DNA from 3 places in the Sporosarcina sp. 6E9 genome. Region 1 is predicted to be linked to each of the others. Evidence: riboswitches for the same ligand, from Rfam matches in the RefSeq annotation. Region 1 holds a riboswitch; each other region holds the start of a gene.
The links. Region 1 has a riboswitch for lysine ahead of J4G36_RS03650 (aspartate kinase). Riboswitches for the same ligand answer to the same signal wherever they lie in the genome.
Positions count from the first base shown of each region.

Region 2: linked by a shared signal. The riboswitch ahead of J4G36_RS14670 (Na+/H+ antiporter NhaC family protein) and the one ahead of J4G36_RS03650 (aspartate kinase) in region 1 are both predicted to bind lysine.
Region 3: linked by a shared signal. The riboswitch ahead of dapA (4-hydroxy-tetrahydrodipicolinate synthase) and the one ahead of J4G36_RS03650 (aspartate kinase) in region 1 are both predicted to bind lysine.

Region 1 covers NZ_JAGEMN010000001.1:691,003-697,608, forward strand. Annotated here, with positions in the region: gene trxA (thioredoxin) at 368-682, shown strand; gene uvrC (excinuclease ABC subunit UvrC) at 746-2,536, shown strand; lysine riboswitch at 2,605-2,783, shown strand; gene J4G36_RS03650 (aspartate kinase) at 2,873-4,093, shown strand; gene J4G36_RS03655 (YslB family protein) at 4,138-4,551, opposite strand; gene J4G36_RS03660 (succinate dehydrogenase cytochrome b558 subunit) at 4,762-5,370, shown strand; gene sdhA (succinate dehydrogenase flavoprotein subunit) at 5,427-6,606, shown strand, end outside.
Region 2 covers NZ_JAGEMN010000004.1:37,263-43,868, forward strand. Annotated here, with positions in the region: gene lipA (lipoyl synthase) at 1-62, opposite strand, end outside; gene J4G36_RS14660 (methionine/alanine import family NSS transporter small subunit) at 203-310, opposite strand; gene J4G36_RS14665 (sodium-dependent transporter) at 307-1,863, opposite strand; gene J4G36_RS14670 (Na+/H+ antiporter NhaC family protein) at 2,039-3,625, opposite strand; lysine riboswitch at 3,760-3,944, opposite strand; gene yunB (sporulation protein YunB) at 4,002-4,772, opposite strand; gene J4G36_RS14680 (bifunctional metallophosphatase/5'-nucleotidase) at 4,787-6,178, opposite strand; gene J4G36_RS14685 (sulfite exporter TauE/SafE family protein) at 6,194-6,606, opposite strand, start outside.
Region 3 covers NZ_JAGEMN010000001.1:211,936-218,541, reverse strand. Annotated here, with positions in the region: gene J4G36_RS01300 (hypothetical protein) at 278-556, opposite strand; SAM riboswitch class I at 632-731, opposite strand; gene J4G36_RS01295 (nucleoside deaminase) at 793-1,281, opposite strand; lysine riboswitch at 1,480-1,657, shown strand; gene dapA (4-hydroxy-tetrahydrodipicolinate synthase) at 1,782-2,666, shown strand; gene J4G36_RS01285 (immunity 22 family protein) at 2,794-3,180, opposite strand; gene menC (o-succinylbenzoate synthase) at 3,474-4,589, shown strand; partial or broken gene J4G36_RS01275 (DUF600 domain-containing protein) at 4,739-4,981, opposite strand; gene J4G36_RS01270 (hypothetical protein) at 5,137-5,658, opposite strand; gene J4G36_RS01265 (hypothetical protein) at 5,842-6,561, opposite strand; gene J4G36_RS01260 (AAA family ATPase) at 6,554-6,606, opposite strand, start outside.

The DNA of each region.
Region 1 (6,606 bases):
TCATTATATAAAGAAGGATGCTCAGTCCCCACTTTCAAATGTGGAAATTCATTTGTATTGAATACGTATAAATAAAAAAATCTTAGCTATACAGGTATTGATAGAATTTTAAGATTAAAAATCTACAACAATAGAAACGTCAATTAACTACAAACAACAATCCAGTGTAGGCTTCTTGCGGAAGTCATCAACCAAGTGCGGAAAGATACAGTTCAATCTTTTCCTAGCGCCGTAGTGAATTTCAAAGCATATAACTGAATAAAAATTCCCAAGTACAAATTTCCCTACATAGGCATATATTTCGAGTCTAATTTTGTCGCGTGTTACAATTAAATAGAAGTTGTAGATAAAAGGAGGAATTTTTTAAATGGCTATTATTAATGCAAGCGATAAAGATTTCGCAGAAAACGTTAAAGAAGGCGTAGTACTTGTAGATTTCTGGGCACCTTGGTGCGGACCGTGTAAAATGATTGCTCCGGTTCTTGAAGAACTTGACGGAGAAATTGAAGGTAAAGCGAAGATTGTAAAAGTAGACGTTGATGAAAACCAAGGAACTGCTGGAGAATATGGCATTATGTCAATTCCGACGCTACTCCTTTTCAAAGACGGCGAAGTCGTTGACAAAGTTGTCGGCTTCCAACCAAAAGAAGCGCTAGCACAACTAATCGAAAAACACGCGTAACATGAAAGTATTCAAAACTGGGTTCCTCTATAGGTTCCCAGTTTTTTAGTAGGTGAAATATAAATGAATGATTATCTAAAAGAAAAATTAGCCATTCTTCCTGATCACCCTGGCTGTTATTTAATGAAAGATCGCCAAGGGACTATTATTTATGTTGGAAAAGCAAAGGTATTGAAGCAACGTGTTCGTAGTTATTTTACGGGAAGTCATGACGGGAAAACACAGCGACTTGTCACTGAAATAGTCGATTTTGAAACGATTATCACTTCTTCAGATATCGAAGCGCTCGTTCTTGAATTAAACTTAATTAAGCAATATGACCCTAAATATAACGTCATGTTAAAAGACGATAAATCATATCCATATTTGAAAATAACGGCAGAACGTCATCCGAAATTAGTAATTACGAGACGTGTCCAAAAAGGTAAAGGGAAGTATTTTGGTCCGTATCCGAACGCTTTCGCGGCAACCGAAACAAAAAAGCTACTCGACCGTATTTATCCTTATCGAAAATGTGAAGTATTACCGAATCGGGCGTGTCTCTACTACCATCTTGGGCAATGTCTTGCACCGTGTATTAACGAGGTCGAAGAAGATACCTATAAAGAAATGACGCTCAATATAACCCGGTTTTTAAACGGCGGATATAAAGAAGTGAAAAAAGACTTGACCGAGAAAATGACTTTGGCCGCAGAAGCCCTTGAGTTTGAACGCGCAAAAGAATATCGGGATCAAATTACAAACATCGAAATGGTCATGGAAAAACAAACGATGACGATGAATGATTTTACGGATCGTGATATTTTTGGCTACGCTGTTGATAAAGGTTGGATGTGCGTTCAAGTATTTTTTGTTCGTCAAGGAAAGTTGATCGAGCGCGACGTTTCGATATTCCCGCTGTATCAAGATCCAGATGAAGAAATGCTAACATTTATCGGCCAGTTTTATTCCGTGTCCAATCATATAAAACCTAGGGAGATATTACTTCCAACGACCGTCGATGCGGAAATTGTACGAAAGTTACTTGATATTAATGTCTATATTCCGCAACGTGGGAAAAAGAAAAGCCTTGTGGATCTTGCGACTAAAAACGCGAAAATATCGTTATCTGAAAAGTTCCAGCTGATTGAGCGCCAAGAGTCGCGTACAATTGGAGCGTGTGAGGATCTTGGTGAAGCGATGAACATTGCAGTACCTTTCCGTATCGAGGCTTTTGATAATTCACATACGTACGGAGCAGATCCAGTATCTGCAATGGTTTCATTTGTAGACGGCAAACCGAACCGAAAAGATTATCGAAAATATAAAACGAAAACTGCCGCGATGCATGACGATTATGCTGCGATGCGCGAAGTCGTTCGACGCAGATATACGCGAGTATTAAAAGAGGAATTGCCATTACCGGATTTAATTGTTATTGACGGCGGGAAAGGGCATATGGAAGTTGCGCGTAGCGTGATTGAGGATGAACTTGGTTTATCGATACCGATTGCCGGACTTGCAAAAGATGATAAACACCAAACTTCACAACTTTTATATGGGAATCCGATTGAAGTTGTTCCGCTAAAGAGTACTAGCGAAGCATTTTATCTATTGCAACGTATTCAAGATGAAGTGCATCGTTTCGCCATTACCTTCCATAGACAACGACGAGGGGCGAATTCAATAACTTCAGTACTCGATGATATTCCAGGCGTTGGTCCAAAAAGAAAAACACAATTGCTAAAACATTTTGGATCGGTGAAAAAGATTCGTGAAGCTTCTTCTTCAGAATTGCAAGAATCGGGTATGCCAAAAAGTTTAGCAGAATCGATAGAAACCTATTTTCAAGAAGAATTGCAAAGTGAAAAATAATGTGATAAAGTGAATTCACTGAATTTCTTTCACTAGTTGAAGTTTATTCACAATAGAATAACCCTCTTAGTGAGGATAGAGGCGCGGATGCAAAGAGTATATTCCATGAAGGTGACAGCCTAATGATTGGGATGGAAAGGTGTATTTGCCGAAGTATGTGATTGCCTGTTAGCGATTGCCTACTGGATTTTCGTTGAATAAGCGGAAATTTGTCAGGAAATATATTACCTGGAGAGCTATCCCGACGGAGACGCTTCTTAGGCGTATCCCAAATCGGACCAGCTCTCATATACATATGGGGGCTGTTTTTGCGTACAGGAGAAAGTCGGTGGAGTTTTGGAACGTATTGTTATGAAATTTGGCGGAACATCAGTTGCAAATGAAGAACGAATTGAACGGGCGGCTTCGTTAATTGTTGACGAAGTCAGGCGGGGTAAACAAGTAGCTGTCGTCGTTTCTGCGATGGGCAAAACGACGGATGATTTATTAGCGTTAGCAAAAGGCGTCAATGCCAATGCCGAGCGTCGGGAACTTGATATGTTAATATCGACGGGCGAACAAGTGACTGCCTCTTTACTAGCCATGGCCGTTTCGGCTAAAGGAATTCCCGCGAACTCGTTTACAGGCTGGCAAGCAGGTTTGCAAACTGAATCGGTGCATGGAAATGCGCGAATTGAAAACGTGGAACCCAAAAAAGTAAACAAAATTCTTGAATCTGGCGGCGTTGCTGTCATTACAGGCTTTCAAGGAATTGATCAAGAAGGCGAGTTGACAACGCTGGGTCGTGGGGGCTCCGATACAAGTGCAGTAGCGATTGCAATTGCGCTTGAGGCATCATGTTGTGACATTTATACAGACGTTGAAGGTGTCTTTACGACAGACCCAAGAGTAATTAGCGATGCACGAAAACTTCTTGAAATATCATATGATGAAATGCTTGAACTCGCTAATTTAGGGGCAGGCGTGCTTCATCCAAGAGCGATAGAATTCGCTAAAAATCATAATTTGACACTAAGAGTACGTCCAGCACATGTTGACGGGGCAGGGACTGTGATTAAGGAGGAAATCGAATTGGAAAACAATCTTATCGTGCGTGGTGTCGCTTTTGAAAATGAAATTGTTCGCATTACAGTGATGTATGATGTTCCATACAACGGATCACTTGCGAATGTTTTCACGAAGCTCGCAGAACATCATATTAATGTTGACATTATCGTACAAACAATCATGGAGGGCGAGCAACCTTCAGTTTCCTTTTCGATTAAAAACGAAGATTTTGCAGAGGCAGTAAATGTTTTGGAAATGAACAAACATGAACTCGGTTATCGCCGTGCTGATTTTGAAGTCGGCTTAGCAAAAGTATCGATTGTCGGAAGTGGAATGGTGTCAAATCCAGGCGTCGCAGCCAAAATGTTCGACACATTACGTAATGCGTCCGTTCCTATAAAAATGGTCAGCACATCGGAAATTAAAATTTCTGTCGTCATTCCAGGATCAGATACGGAAAAGGCTGTTGCTGTTTTACATAAAGAATTCAGTCTGGCAAATGTATATTAAATGATAAAAGGCAGCATCTACAATGAGATGCTGCCTTTGTTGTTTCATATTTTTGTTTTCAAGTCCCATTTTACATGAAATTGTACATATTCGCCTTTATGGATTTGTTCGGCAAAACATTCGGTGAGAACGCCGTTTACTTTTTGATACTGCTCGGCAATAAAACCAGATTCTAGATGATAGGTTCGTTCTTGAATTTTCAATGAATAGGATTCATTTGTTAGTTTGTAAAAGGCTTCGTGTTTGGAAAGTTTTTCAAGTGTCAGGGTACCCCATCCGGCTTCTACAAAGAAAGAGGGGAGTTCATCAGTTGTGAATATCGGGAACTTCCGCGCAATTTCTTTCCCAGCCCAATAAAGTATTTCTGCTTCATTATTACCTAGAATGCTAGGCAAGACATGATCACGAATAATTTCATAGCCGAATCGAGTCGGCGTTCCGCTATTGATAGTTTTCATTTTTGCATGCAATCCTTCCAAAAAAGTGGTAGCTAACTAGAGAAGTTAATTGTTTAGAATTAAGGCACATCTTGACCTCTTCAAATTGGAGGAGTACAATAGACATGTCATATTATTGTAACATGAAGAGGGATTCGGTCAACGGTTCTTCATGAACTTTTGGTGTCGACCACGAGCTGGAGTCCTCAGTAATAAGGGAGGGTAAAAGATTTGTTGAGAGAATCGGATTTTTACATTCGCCGTCTACATTCGTTGCTTGGAATCATTCCAGTTGGACTTTTTGTCGTACAACATTTGGTGATCAACCATTTTGCAACGCGCGGTGCTGATGCGTTTAACGCGGCTTCAGATTTCATGGGGAATTTACCATTTGTGCTTTTTCTTGAATGGTTCATTATTTATATCCCATTGATGCTTCATGCGTTTTACGGTGTCTACATATCATTCACATTTAAAAGTAACGTCAAGAAGTATGGTACATTCCGTAACTGGATGTTCTTCTGGCAACGTGTGACGGGTGTTTTCTTAGTTGTGTTCATTGCATGGCATATCTGGGAAACAAGAATTCAGAAAGCACTTGGGGCTGACGTAAACTTCGATATGATGGCTGACATTTTAGCTAGCCCATTCATGCTTGCATTTTATATTGCAGGTGTTATCGCAGCGACGTTCCATCTTTCGAACGGATTATGGGGTTTCTTAGTAACTTGGGGAATTACACAATCACCTCGTTCACAGCAAATTGTGGCGTACATTACAGGCGGAGTATTTGTAATCCTTTCTGTAATCGGTGTACAAGCCCTACTTGCATTTACTTAATTTACGATAGTTAAAGTTTTTATGAGATTATTTACACTTTGAGGAGTGAAACATTAATGGCTAAAGGCAGAATGATTGTTGTCGGCGGAGGTCTTGCAGGCTTGATGGCAACAATCAAGGCAGCAGAAGAAGGCGTCTCAGTTGACTTGTTTTCACTTGTTCCGGTAAAACGTTCCCACTCCGTATGTGCTCAAGGAGGCATAAACGGTGCGGTTAACACGAAGGGAGAAGGCGATTCACCTGCAATCCACTTCGATGACACTGTTTACGGGGGAGACTTTTTAGCGAACCAACCACCTGTAAAGGCGATGACAGACGCAGCACCGGAAATTATTCACTTAATGGACCGGATGGGCGTTATGTTCAACCGTACATCTGAAGGCTTACTAGATTTCAGACGTTTCGGCGGAACGCTTCATCACCGTACAGCTTTCGCAGGCGCAACAACAGGACAACAGCTTTTATATGCATTAGATGAACAAGTTCGACGTTTCGAAGTTGAAGGACTTGTACAAAAGTATGAAAACTGGGAATTCCTTGGTGCGGTTCTTGACGATGAAGGCGTATGTCGCGGAATTAAAGCACAAAATATGCACACGATGGAGATTCATGCATTTAAAGGTGACTCTGTCATCATGGCAACTGGCGGACCGGGAATTATCTTCGGAAAATCGACGAACTCAGTTATTAATACAGGGTCAGCAGCATCTATTGTTTATCAACAAGGTGCATACTACTCAAACGGTGAGTTTATCCAAATTCACCCGACAGCGATTCCTGGGGACGATAAGCTACGTCTTATGAGTGAATCTGCACGCGGTGAAGGTGGACGTGTTTGGACATACAAAGACGGCAAACCTTGGTACTTCTTGGAAGAGAAATACCCAGCATACGGGAACCTGGTTCCACGTGATGTTGCAACACGCGAAATCTTTGACGTGTGTGTGAATCAGAAGCTTGGTATTAATGGAGAAAACATGGTTTACCTAGATCTATCTCACAAAGATCCAAAAGAGCTAGACATTAAACTTGGTGGAATCATTGAAATCTACGAGAAATTTACTGGTGATGATCCACGTAAACTTCCAATGAAAATTTTCCCGGCTGTTCACTATTCAATGGGCGGACTATGGGTTGATTATGATCAGCATACAAATATTCCTGGATTATTTGCTGCCGGCGAATGTGATTATTCACAGCACGGTGCGAACCGTTTAGGTGCTAACTCACTTCTAT
Region 2 (6,606 bases), on a different contig from region 1:
TGCTCTGACTTTTTTCCACGTTCTGGTCTACATGACACGTTAACCGACTCCATTCTTTCCATTCTAGGTGAAGGATTCACATAATTAGCGCATTTAATTGACTATTTTTAATGTATCACATTTACATTATCTGAACAACCTCGCAACGCCTTATATATTTCTAAAAAAAGAGAGTGCCCATTTTGTTGGGCACTCTCTTACATTATTTATTTCTTCTTGATTTAACCACTGCATTTGTAATACTTGCCGCTAGTCCTCCCCATATGATGAGGATTCCGACGACCATCATTAATATTGCACTAGCACTCATAATGAATCCTCCTTCGTTTCTTCATAATCGGTTTCTTCAATCGTATTCCGCTTCCATTTGAACAATGTGAATATGATCCCCATTACAAGTGCGAACAAGGCAACAGACCAGCCGCCATACAAGATAAATGTATCGCTATATCCTTCGTAGTTACCTAAGGTGCCTTTGTCGTCTATTACATGCAGTTTCATCACGTTTTTGCGTATTAACCCGAACATCATATAACCAAGTACTAACGGCGTAATGAATCCTAAGCAAATTTTCCACCAAGAACGAATTTGAATGTCTGATAATGCGTTTGCATGCCGTTCGAATACATCGACCTTTTTGAAAACCCAAACGATGAGTACTACTTCAACAAGCCCAATCGCCGCTACACCAAATTGGTTGATGAAGTAATCGGCTGCATCTAGGAAATATAGCCCACCGCGTGTTGCAAACAATGTAGAGATTATCGTAGCTAAACCAACCGAGAATATTACCGATTTGCTTCTTGAAATATTAAACTTATCGGATATCCCAGCAATATACGTTTCAGATATAGAAATTAGAGATGATAAACCCGCTAAGACGAGAGACAAGAAAAACATTACCCCGATTAATCCATTCATGCCTGGCATCTCATTAATGATTTGCGGGAAGACAACAAATGCTAAACCAACACCAGCATCGGCCACTTCAGAAACGGCCATATTTGCTTGTGTTGCCATAAACCCTAGCGCAGCGAAAATTCCGATCCCTGCTAGTAATTCAAAGCCCGAGTTCGCAAACCCCGTGATAAAAGCGTTGTTTGTGATATCCGATTTTTTCGGAAGATAACTTGAATACGTGATCATGATTGCGAAGGCAATTGATAAACTAAAGAATATATGCCCGTATGCGGCAACCCAAACGGTTGGATTGGCTAGCTTACTTAAATCTGGTTTAAAAAATGCATCTAATCCAAGCAGGGCTCCATCAAGTGTAACCGCTCGAATAACGACAATTAAAAATACAACGACAAGCGTCGGAATAAAAATCCGGTTCGCTAACTCGATTCCTCTTTTAACACCTGCTAACAAAATAATAAATGCAATTGCCCAAACCAATAAGAGCGGTAATAACACTCCTGGGACATATCCACCAACATCTCCCGGATTTTCAGCTAGTTTTAGGACATCCCCAAATAGGAACCCCTTTGTATCTTCCCCCCACGATAAATTAAACGAATACACCGTGTACTTCATTGCCCATGCAATGATTACAGCGTAGTAGGTCGAGATGACGAATGAGACGAAAATTCCCCACCACCCCATCCATTCTGCTCTCTTTCCACCCATTCGGAAAAAAGAAAGCGGTGCAGATCCCCGGTACTTATGCCCGATGGTGAACTCCATTATCAAAATTGGAATTCCTGCAGTAAGTAATGCAAATAAATATGGTATAAAGAATGCGCCTCCGCCGTTCTCGTACGCTACATACGGGAAACGCCAGATGTTTCCGAGTCCTACTGCAGAACCGACTGCCGCCATGATAAAGCCTGCACGGGTACCCCACTGTGATCGTTGTTTCATACGTTTTCCTCCCCCATTAATCTCAAATACAAATCATTTTTCTGAAGATTTAATCACAGTCTTCTAGTTTAGTATAACTACCTATCTGATAATTGTCAAAATACATTTTACTCCATTAATACTATGAAAAAAATAAAGAAGTGATGACAGTTCATCACTTCTTTATTTTCGATTATCATTTAGTTGTAGCGATTTCCTGTTTATTATTCCGCAAAATCAACACTGTAAATAGAATTATTAATATAATAATTACGACAAGTAAGCCAATCCAAATTATGCCCGTAAAACCTAAGACTAAATAACCAATTCCTGCTATCGCGGCACTGATTAAAGCATAAGGTAATTGCGTCGCAACATGATCTATGTGGTTACAACCAGCACCCGTAGACGAAAGAATCGTTGTATCAGATATCGGCGAACAATGATCTCCAAAAACTGCTCCGGCAAGAACAGCAGCTAACGCTGGCAATAACATTTCAGGTGCTGCGTCAATCATAATTTGGGCAGCAATCGGAATTAGAATACCGAATGACCCCCAAGAAGTACCTGTGGAGAAGGCCATTAAACCGGCAAGGATAAACATGATGACCGGTAAAAATGCAACAGGTAGATTTGCATTCGTCACAACTCCAGACAAATACAAGCCTGTTTCTAACACTGCAATTAAATCGGTTAATGCCCATGCAAAAATTAAGATGAAAACCGCAGGTAACATAGCTTTTAATCCACTAACAAGTGCACGGCCCATAAGTGCATAACTAGCTGTTTCGTTTTGCTTCATTTTCAACAGATACAAACTACCCGCTAAGATTGCGCCTGCTAAACCGCCTGTTACTAAGGATAATGGAACGTCCGTATTTTCAAATATCGACCAAATACTAATGTCCAATCCATCAGCGACACTTGCCAAATAGCCAGTCCACACCATCATCAAAAGTGTCACCGCGACTAATGCAACAATCGGTGCGACTAGGTCTTTCACTCGGCCATGTGAATGCACCGGGAAATCTTCTTTCAATTGTCCTGGAATCTCTTTGTCAGGGCTGTATAATTGGCCTGTTTCAGTTGCAAGCTTTTCATGTTTTTTCATTTCAAATAAATCAATGTCCGTCCAAGCAAAGAAGAAGACGATAGCAAGTGTTGTAATGACATAAAAGTTCATCGGTGCCATCATAATAAATGCCGATAACGGTGAATAGTTAATCGCAGCAGCCCCACCGAAAATCAATGCAAGTTGTCCTATTAAATAAGCTCCCCAACTTGATATCGGCGAAACAACACATATAGGTGCTGACGTTGAATCTATAAAATATGCAAGTTTCGCACGTGAAATTTTATGCTGATCCGTTATCGGTCGAGCGATTTGCCCAACAGCAAGTGAATTAAAGTAATCATCTACGAATATAATAATTCCAAGGAAAACGGTTAGCAGCTTTGCGCCACGTTTCGTTTTTATCCGATGCAAAGCCCACTCAGCAAACGCACGGCTTCCACCAGACAAACTTACAAAGGCAGTAATAACACCTAACAGAAGGATAAATAACATAATATAAATCGTATATGTATTTAAAGCGCCTTCCTCCCAAAAGGAGACAATCATCGCATTCCATAGATTTTGTAAAGATTCCATCGGTGAAAAGGACGCGACTAATAATGCGGCAGAAACAATTCCTGCACCAAGTGACAGCAGAACCCTTCTCGTTGCCAATACCATGAGTATGGCAATTAACGGCGGTAATATAGACAACCATGTTCCAATCATTCTGTATTTCCTCCATTTCGTAAGGTGAGGTATTTAGGAATTAAAAAAACCGGTCCATTCGCATACTAAATGCATTGGGAACCGGCTTTCTCTACGTTATCGTTTTGTTGGATAAATTGATAATTATCAAACGCACGATTTGTAGCTCATCATACGCGCATTTATTCGCAATATGACAGTGTCATCCCTATTCGGAATGACCCCAGCTTAAGCGGATTGACAAGTCACTTAAACTTCGGCAAAGCTTCCTTTTACACACGGTCTTCGAATGTCATTCTCGCGTGTGTGACTCATAAGCAATGCAGCCTCTACCCTATCGATATTTTTTTCTATAGCTAATACTAACATGATTTACTCGAAATTTCAACATGACCATTTACTCCCCTTGAGGAAGTGGTACTGGAACTTCGAATTGCGCGCCCCCTGCACCATCACCGGAACTGAAAATATGCGGTACAGCTCCCTGAACTAAACCAATTGCAACGGGAATTTTCTGTTCGACAACAGCTGTTTTCGTTGCGAGTGGGACAATAATCTCTACATTTACCCGTAGTATAATATTTACTTCAATATAAGCATTATTTATCCCAAATTGTTCTATCGATGCTGCTACATTTGCTTGCACGTCCCCGATCACGTGAAAGCGAATTGGAATTTTCGGCCCAAGGTTTCCTAACAACGGAATCCCTGTCGCCTGCCCTAACGGCAAATAAAAGACAACACCGCCTTGATCTTCCATTTTCACTGGGTCATATTCTATATCATCAAGTGGCAACATATCTAGGTTCCCAGCTTCTGCTTGTGCCAAATGCATCTCAACTAAATTTCTTGTATCGGCTAATACTCTATTAATAATTTCCGTATTGAATTTAGTTGTCACCATATTTGAAGTTTCCGTTGGGACATGTTCAATGATGTCATTGACGTCTAGGATATTGGCAATCCTCGTACTAATCGCTTGATTAATGACGTGTGCTGCAATTTTTCGCGTTTGGATTTCTGCATATCGAACATAAGTTGGCGTAAGTCTTGCATTAACCAAAAAGAAGAAAAAAACAATCGCCAATAAGATTGCTGGGATTAAAAGCGGCATCAAACTGCGCTTTCGGCGCTTGGATTTTCGTCTTACCTGTCCTTGTAATCTCAAAACGACTCCTCCTGCTATAGATTATGCTTAGAAGGAGCCGATGATTCTTTGAAATATTTACGTCCATAGTCACTTGCAATATCTCGTATTAATTCGGGCATATAATAATCCTTTTTTGCGTGTTGAAGCGATGGAAAAAAGAAGCCAAAAGTAAACATATCAAGTGTGGCTAGTGTATAAATCTCGCCCGGCACTACTTCGCGATTACCCGCGAACAGTTGCCCGTGTCTATTTTTATATAATCTTTCATAGATCATTGCGCCCATTAGCGCCCCTCGGAATCCTAATCCCTTAACCGTGATCTGTGGCCAGTCTTCATTCAACGATAACTCGTGGATTTTCAGCAACTCAGTTCCTTCTAGCGGTATCACACAGACATTGATCGGGTGAGGAAGTATTGAATGCATATTCTCTTTTGTTACCCAGCCTTTATCTAAACTACCAAGAAATATTCCAGCATTAAAGATAGCGCAATCCGCTTTTGTATAATCAATTAAAGCACGCCCAAAAAAAGCAGATAACGGACTCGGCGCAAACAAATTTTGCTTTAACGGACTTGGATTATAAAAAAGCTTTTCTTGCATCGCTTGTTTCCCTAATTCCAGTACCGCATTCAGATTTTGAACATCATCATCGTTAACCGGGAGCGTTTCAGACGGATATAAAGTAGCGCTCATATTATCAATCCTACGCCTCACTTCGTCGAACACAATTGAAACATGGCCTGTGTAGTCCCCATACTTCCCTGTCGCTGCTAGCAGGGTATTCCCAACAAACTCGCCTTCAGTGAATAGGTGATGCGTATGGGCTCCTAATATAACGTCAATGTGGGGACACGCTTTTGCCAACTCTTCGTCCTCGGTAACACCCATATGCGATAAGCAAATAATAATATCTGTCTGCGTCGCAATTTTCTCTGCGATTTCTATTAATTTCTCCCGCGGCGGTAATATCCTCCACCCCAATGTTGCATAGAACTGCTTATATAGTGCTGTCGCACCGATCACGCCAACTTTCGTTCCTCTGTCAGTTTCATATATTTTATACTCGGTCGCCCAATGCGGATATTCGCCATCCAAATCCACCAGATTCCCTAGAATTACATCAAATTCAGCATCGTCATATAACGAAGAAAGGGCTTCTTTGGACATCGTAATGCCTTCATTATTTCCAATCGTCACCGCATCATAGCCGGCTTCATTGAGTAGGCGAATATTACCTTTTCCCTTAGTTCCTTCTGTAAAAGGATGTGAACGATCAACATTATCACCGATATCGAATAGATAGAAGGCATCTCCTGCCGCTATGTGCGCTTGTCTTTTATCAATCAGAAGGCGATGAATCTGTGGCCAGTTTTCAAAATGACTATGAATATCATTTGTATGATAAATATGTATTGTCTCCATTATAAAACCTCCAATTTACCCCCAAATACCATCCACAATCGAACGAATTCCGAGCAGAAGAAGTATAATTCGTAAAGCGAAAACGAGTGTTTCGGATTTCATTTTCTGGTTTAACTTTGCCCCTAGCTTCGCCCCAATATACGCCGCTGGAATAACCGGTATCGTATAGATCCAAGGTACGTTGCCAAGTGATATATGTGTAATTGAATTCACGATTGCCGATAAGAAGACCATGAACATCGAAGTCCCAACTGCAACATGAGGTGGGAATAAAAACAATAAAATCATAGCTGGAACGATGATCGAACCGCCGCCGATTCCAAATAACCCGGATGCGAATCCAACGCCAAATGTTAATAATAATGCAAACCAAACCGGGTAGCCGTATGTATAGGACTTTCCGAAGTTATCTGTGAAATCACGTGTTT
Region 3 (6,606 bases), 480 kb from region 1:
TCCTACTAACATTTACGGGTTTGTTTTGTCGAAATATACAATTGACTCATCTATTTCTGTGCGTTACAAATGGCTGCTCCGTTTAATCTAGAGAATTGCTGATAAAGTAAATTAAATAGTTCCCTAGCTATTGGAAAATCAGGATCATCAAATTGTATGACCTATTGAAAATAATTGATAGCCATAATCCGATAAACGAATAGCAATAATTCATTTCTATGTTAAAAAACCTTCATTTTTCGATAATATATCGAATCTGTAGATGTTTAGCTAACCATTAAATCGCAGCGTGACCACCAAATACACTCGTTTTTAAGATACGTCTTCTTTCAGTAACTACTGCAGTTAAACGGTCAATTTCTGCTTGCAACGATTCAATTTCCGCCAACTCTTCCTGTATTTCTGCCCTAGAGATACTGTCACCAAGTTCGTAATAAGCGATTTCTTTCTCTACTTGTGAAATCTTTTGATGCCTTAACATCGCACCCGCAACTCCAGTTGCCTCTCGACCTTTTAATCGTTCACGTTCCGCATATAACTGTTGTAATTTTTTCATTAAAAACCCTCCAGAAATTTTTTCTAAATAAAAAACTCTTCCCAGTAGAGAGAAGAGTTTGCATACAAAAATTTCTCCTCATCATTCAGGTTCCCCTGTTGGATTTAGCACCTTACCACCTGGCAGGTTGCTGAGACTTCGTCGGGCCAATTCCCTCCATCTCTCTCAATAAGTTAAGAGTTTATTATTTAGTTCCTTGGAGTATACCACAACCGGAGTTTTCTGTCAATTGGGATTTAACGTTTCCCCGCGTAAAACTGACGGTGGAGTTCGCGAACTTCCTCCGCGAGTTCAGGAACCGGCCCATCTACTCTAGTATCACGAATAACATCTTCAATCGCCAGATTACGAACGCGCGATTGCGCTACGTCAACCCCCATTTCGCTCAACCACTGGACCAGTTGTTTGGACGAGCTGACATATACAATTCGACCTAAACCGACCCAACCGTGGGCCGCAGCACACATTGGGCAATGTTCACCCGAAGTGTACACTGTCGCCTGCTCTCGATCTTCCATCGTCATATTCTCGGCTGCCCAGCGTGCCAAAGCAAATTCTGGGTGTTGTGTGTGATCACCACTTCCAACGTGGTTATGATCTTCTGCAAGCACATCCCCGTTAGCTGACACCAGTACCGAACCAAATGGCTCGTCACCTTTTTCTAGCGCTACGTTCGCTAGTTCGATGCAACGTCGTAGATGCTTCAAGTCTGTATCATTTATCATAAATAATCCTCCTAGTAGTGTTTTTTTGATTGCCACAAATTAGCAGGAGCGAATCACCATGTAAATTCAAGTATAACATTAGATATTTTTGAAGTGCCAAGTATAACGTATTGAAAATTGCAACTCTATTTCACTTGCAAATTCACAAGATTACATGTAGAGTCGTAGTAATTAAACATACTCTTATTTCAAACTTGAAATAAGGATAGAGGCGCAAAAACCATTAGTACACAACTTGAGGATAATAGGATCCAGTGAAGGTTGTGAAAAGGGGAATTTGCCGAAGTGGAGAGAACCTTATTGTCTCGAAGCTGGTTCTGGGTTGAATAAGTCCAGGATTGTCATATAGGAAACTATATGGAGGGCTATCTCATGCAATGAAATAAATGATTATTTCAGAGCAACAACGAGCCCTCGTTGTTGCTTTTTTGCATTCATTTGCAAAATGCCCTTCTCCCTCTGTTTGATCAACAAAATAATTGATAGGATGTGGAGAAAGAATGAATTTCGGACAAATTGCAACAGCTATGGTGACGCCTTTTGACAGGCAAGGAGAAATCGATTTAGAAGCCACAAGAAACTTAATAGAACATTTAATTGAGAATGGAACGGATAGTTTAGTCGTGTCAGGTACGACTGGAGAATCTCCAACTTTAACGACCGAGGAAAAAGTAAAATTATTCAAATTCACAGTAGAAACAGTGAATGGCAGAGTGCCGGTTATTGCCGGAACCGGTTCGAATGACACAAGAGCATCCGTACAATTAACAAGATTAGCGGATGAAACGGGTGTCGATGCGGTAATGCTTGTGACGCCTTACTATAACAAGCCATGTCAAGAAGGACTTTTCCAACATTTTAAAACAATTGCATCAACCACTACTTTACCAATTATGCTTTATAACGTACCTGGGCGATCGGCTGCCAGCATCGATGTCGATACAGTCGTTCGTCTATCGGAAATTCCAAATATTGTAGCTATCAAAGATGCAAGCGGCGATTTAGATGCGATGTCTGAAATAATTGAGCGGACACCGAGAACTTTTTCTTTATACAGCGGTGACGACAGCTTAACAATTCCAGTACTAGCCATCGGCGGAGCAGGCGTAGTATCGGTCGCATCTCATATATTAGGAAATGAAATGCAAACAATGATTCAGCATTTTAATAGAGGCTATATTGAACAAGCAGCTAGGGATCATAGAAAACTCGTGCCGGCAATGAACGCACTCTTTGCTGCCCCAAGCCCATCACCTGTAAAAGCAGCTCTAAATTTAAAAGGGATCCCAGTTGGCAGTACGCGCTTACCAATGATTCCGTTGAATGAAGAACAATTGCTTTCACTGAAACACGCTATAAACTGCTTTGAAGAAGCGACAATCTGATAAAACTCAAAGTATTTTTATTATAAATAAAATGCCAGTCACACAGCATTTCATGTTTGAGTGACTGGTACTACTGAACTGTATAAGAGGAAAAACCTCAGAATGCCAAATGAGGTATGAATCTAAATTACATATATTCTACGGAACCCAAAAACTTAAATTTACTGTTATTAATTATGGTTTCTTTATTATTTCCTTCATATTTAAAGTCATATAATAGAATAACCACATTGTATTTTTCTTGTAATCTGTCATTACAGACTATCAAAAACTTAGGTATTATAACTTCATCATAAGAAAACCCCTCTAAAAGCCGACTAAGTAGGTTATCTCCCACATCGTGAAATTCAGCTTCTCTAATAGCATCGTCATACCTCTTAATACCAAAACTTTGTGCAAACTTTGATGGAATAAAATCGCCTTTCTCTGTATAAAATATTTCTAGTAATTTTTCCAATTCCACTGAAGAATTGGCTTTCCCTCCCCATAATGAGACAAACCCTTCCTTTTGCATAAGCTACCTCCACCCTCTAGTGCTACATCAGAACCGCAGGATTCCCCCACACCTATTTACCAATACCCTTACAACTACTTTTTGCACTTGCTTTAGTCGTTCATTGCCATAACTATCTTGGGGATCTCACTTAACCAAGGTACAAAACCGAGAATTAGTGAATAAATATAATGTATCTAGTTCTTTTTTGCTCCCTACTACATTCCAATTATAGCTCTTTAATGTTTGGAGTAAAAAACATGACACGATTGGTCATTTCCTCGGATCATACAAATTAAAAAGGAGATATATTTATGAAGATTACTGAAGTCAATGTGTACAAAATGACAATGAACATGCGACATCCATTTACCACAAGCTTTGGTACGCAGCAACTGAGAGAGTTTGCATTAGTTGAAGTGAAAAGCGACAATGGGATTACCGGCTGGGGCGAATGCGTGACAATGAAAGAACCCCTATACATTGAAGAATTCACAGATGCTAGTCTACTCATGTTGGAAAAATTTCTTATCCCAATCGTTCTTAATAACGACATTGAACATCCGGACGACTTAGAAAAACTCTTTAAACCATTTAAACGCAATCATCTAGCCAAATCATCCATAGAAGGCGCGATATGGGACTTATACGCGAAAGAAAATAATCTGTCACTCGCCCAAGTATTGGGTGGCAAAAAATCTTCAATTGAAGTTGGGATAAGTCTAGGGATTGAAAAGAATATAAATGATTTACTCACGAATATTCAAGAAAGAGTCGATGAAAATTATCGACGAATTAAAGTGAAAATAGCCCCCGGCAAAGACATTCAAATTGTAGATAGCATTAGGCAAAAGTTTCCCGATATCTCTTTAATGGTAGATGCGAATTCTGCCTATACATTAAAAGACGTGGAAACATTAAAAAAACTTGATCAATTCAACTTGATGATGATTGAGCAGCCATTAACAGCTGGGGATTTAATCGATCATGCAAAATTACAAAAAGAAATCGATACCCCCTTCTGTCTTGACGAAAGTATCTATTCTTATGATGACGCTAGACAAGCGATCGAACTGGGAAGCTGTAAAATAATAAATATAAAGATTGGAAGAGTCGGAGGCTTAACGCAAGCGAAGAAAATTCATGATTTATGCCAGGAAAATAATATCCCATTATGGTGCGGCGGAATGCTTGAGTCAGGCGTTGGACGTGCACATAATATTGCGATTACATCTTTAGATAATTTCATATTACCAGGAGACACGGCAGCTTCCTCAAGGTATTGGCATAAAGACATTATAAAACCTGAGGTAGTTGTTGAAAACGGCAGACTTAAAGTACCAGAAGGCTTAGGAATTGGTTATGAAGTAGATATGGAAGAGGTGTTAAAACATACAACTGAAAAACTCACCTTTAAATACAATGCTTAATTTTGAAGTGTGGCGCTAATCTCCCCTACTCGAAATGGGCGCAGATCTTTACAAAGGAATCGCGCCCGATTGCGACACAGTGAAACTTGGTCTTTGAGTCATTAAGAATGCATTATTAACAAATCTTCTGGCAAGTTGCCCTTCATCTGAATTAATTTCAACTCTGTTGGCATATCTCTTCCGTACTCCTTGCACAATTCTTCAATTTTTTCGATATCATCATTTATGATATTTAATACCGTAAACTGTCGTTCTGTAGACACATCAAGTCGTTCGTTTCCATTCCCCACCGCATCATTCACTTTATGAGACTCTACACATTTATTATTTATTAAATAAAAGAAACTGCTCGATATCATACCTTCTTCACATGATCCATATAGATATACTTTATATCTGCTTGCAACCCACTAAATATGCAAGGGTAAACACATTCCCTATCTCACCCTCTGGTTCTATATCATGAATCCAAAAATATATCTTATCCTCTTAAAAGACAAATTGCCAATCAAGGTTTCAAGATCTAGTAATTCAGTTAGAAGTATGACTAAAAATCAAAAATTTGGTAAGTAACTGACCCTTTATTGCCGTCTACTAATGCACCACCAGGTTCGTATTCACCGATTGATATCATGACTAAGTAATCGCCATAACTAATTTGACCAAATGCAGAATAAAGGCCGGTATCCTCATCCACTTCTTCCGCTAAAATCCCATCAGGATCAATAGCTGCGATTTCTTTATTAAAGCGGGCAACCATTGCCGGAATATCAGCCTCCGACGCCTCCAAAACGACAGACCGCATTGCTCCTCCGTCCATATCCAGAATCACTATAAATTCGCTTGGTCGCGGCAACCATTCAGGAAAATCTTGAACTTCTGTTTCTCGCTCCACAAGTCCCTCAAAATCCACTTCATCACTTTTTTCTTGAGTATCTACAGGTACTTTCTTGTCAGGTTCATGAACTTTTTCTACTATTTCTTGCGGAACAAACGTTTTCATGCAACCTGACAGAAGCAACCAGACCATCGATAATGCTCCAAACATGTAAAATGTTCGTTTCAACATAATTTGACCTCCTACCCATTTTCTATTAGTTTATGAGCCGAAGGTTAAGATAGGGTTAAATCGCTGACGCAAGAATTACTAAACCATCATACCTTGCTCGCTTTCCTTGATTAAAAAACAAAAAACAGACGATCGCTAAAAGTTAGCGAACACCTGTTTAATCGAAAACGCTCCTAATCGTGTTCAAAGTTGCTCAGATTGCGAGTGAACATATTCAAATAGTAAAGGCACATTGCTATATTGTTCTAAGGAAGCCACACTTTGTGAAATCATCCCCCAACTTTCAAAATATGGATCGCCTCCAGTTACTGGCGGCATCAATTCGCGTAAAAATTCTTCAATCGGCATTTGTAACTGTTCAGCAAACTGTTCTACTTCGGGATACTTCGCGCCTTTTTCTGGATTCGCGTCGTTAAATAAAACATGTTCTAAATTTCTTGAAAAATAGAACATCCGGTAATTGATTTCATCAGAAAGGATTGTGTCTAATGCTTTCATCGCATTGATATTCTTGCCCCTTTCAAGATTTCTGGCCGCAATCTGCTTTTTTTGTTTGTCATGCGGAACTGTAATTTTATCCTGATGGTAAACCGTTAATTCTTTCTGGGTTTCATCAATGACAATTGCCTCTTCTGGAATAAAACATCCATCCATATCAATAATATGTAGCACACAAAATACATCTTCCGGACGAAATTTACTTTTCATCATAAATTCTTTTATCGTTTTCCCAATGACAGACTTGATGGGTTCGTCTGGTTTACTCAAATCGTATAAAATGTCCCCATGATGTATATGAAAACGAATATGATACTGATTAAATTGGTCACGTAACCGATTGTTTAACAAGACCTCCTCGCAGCTGCCTTCGACAATTAACAACACGACTTTCTTTCTATTCATTGTCATGTGCAATCCCCGCTTTTCTGAACGCTGTTTTAATATCAT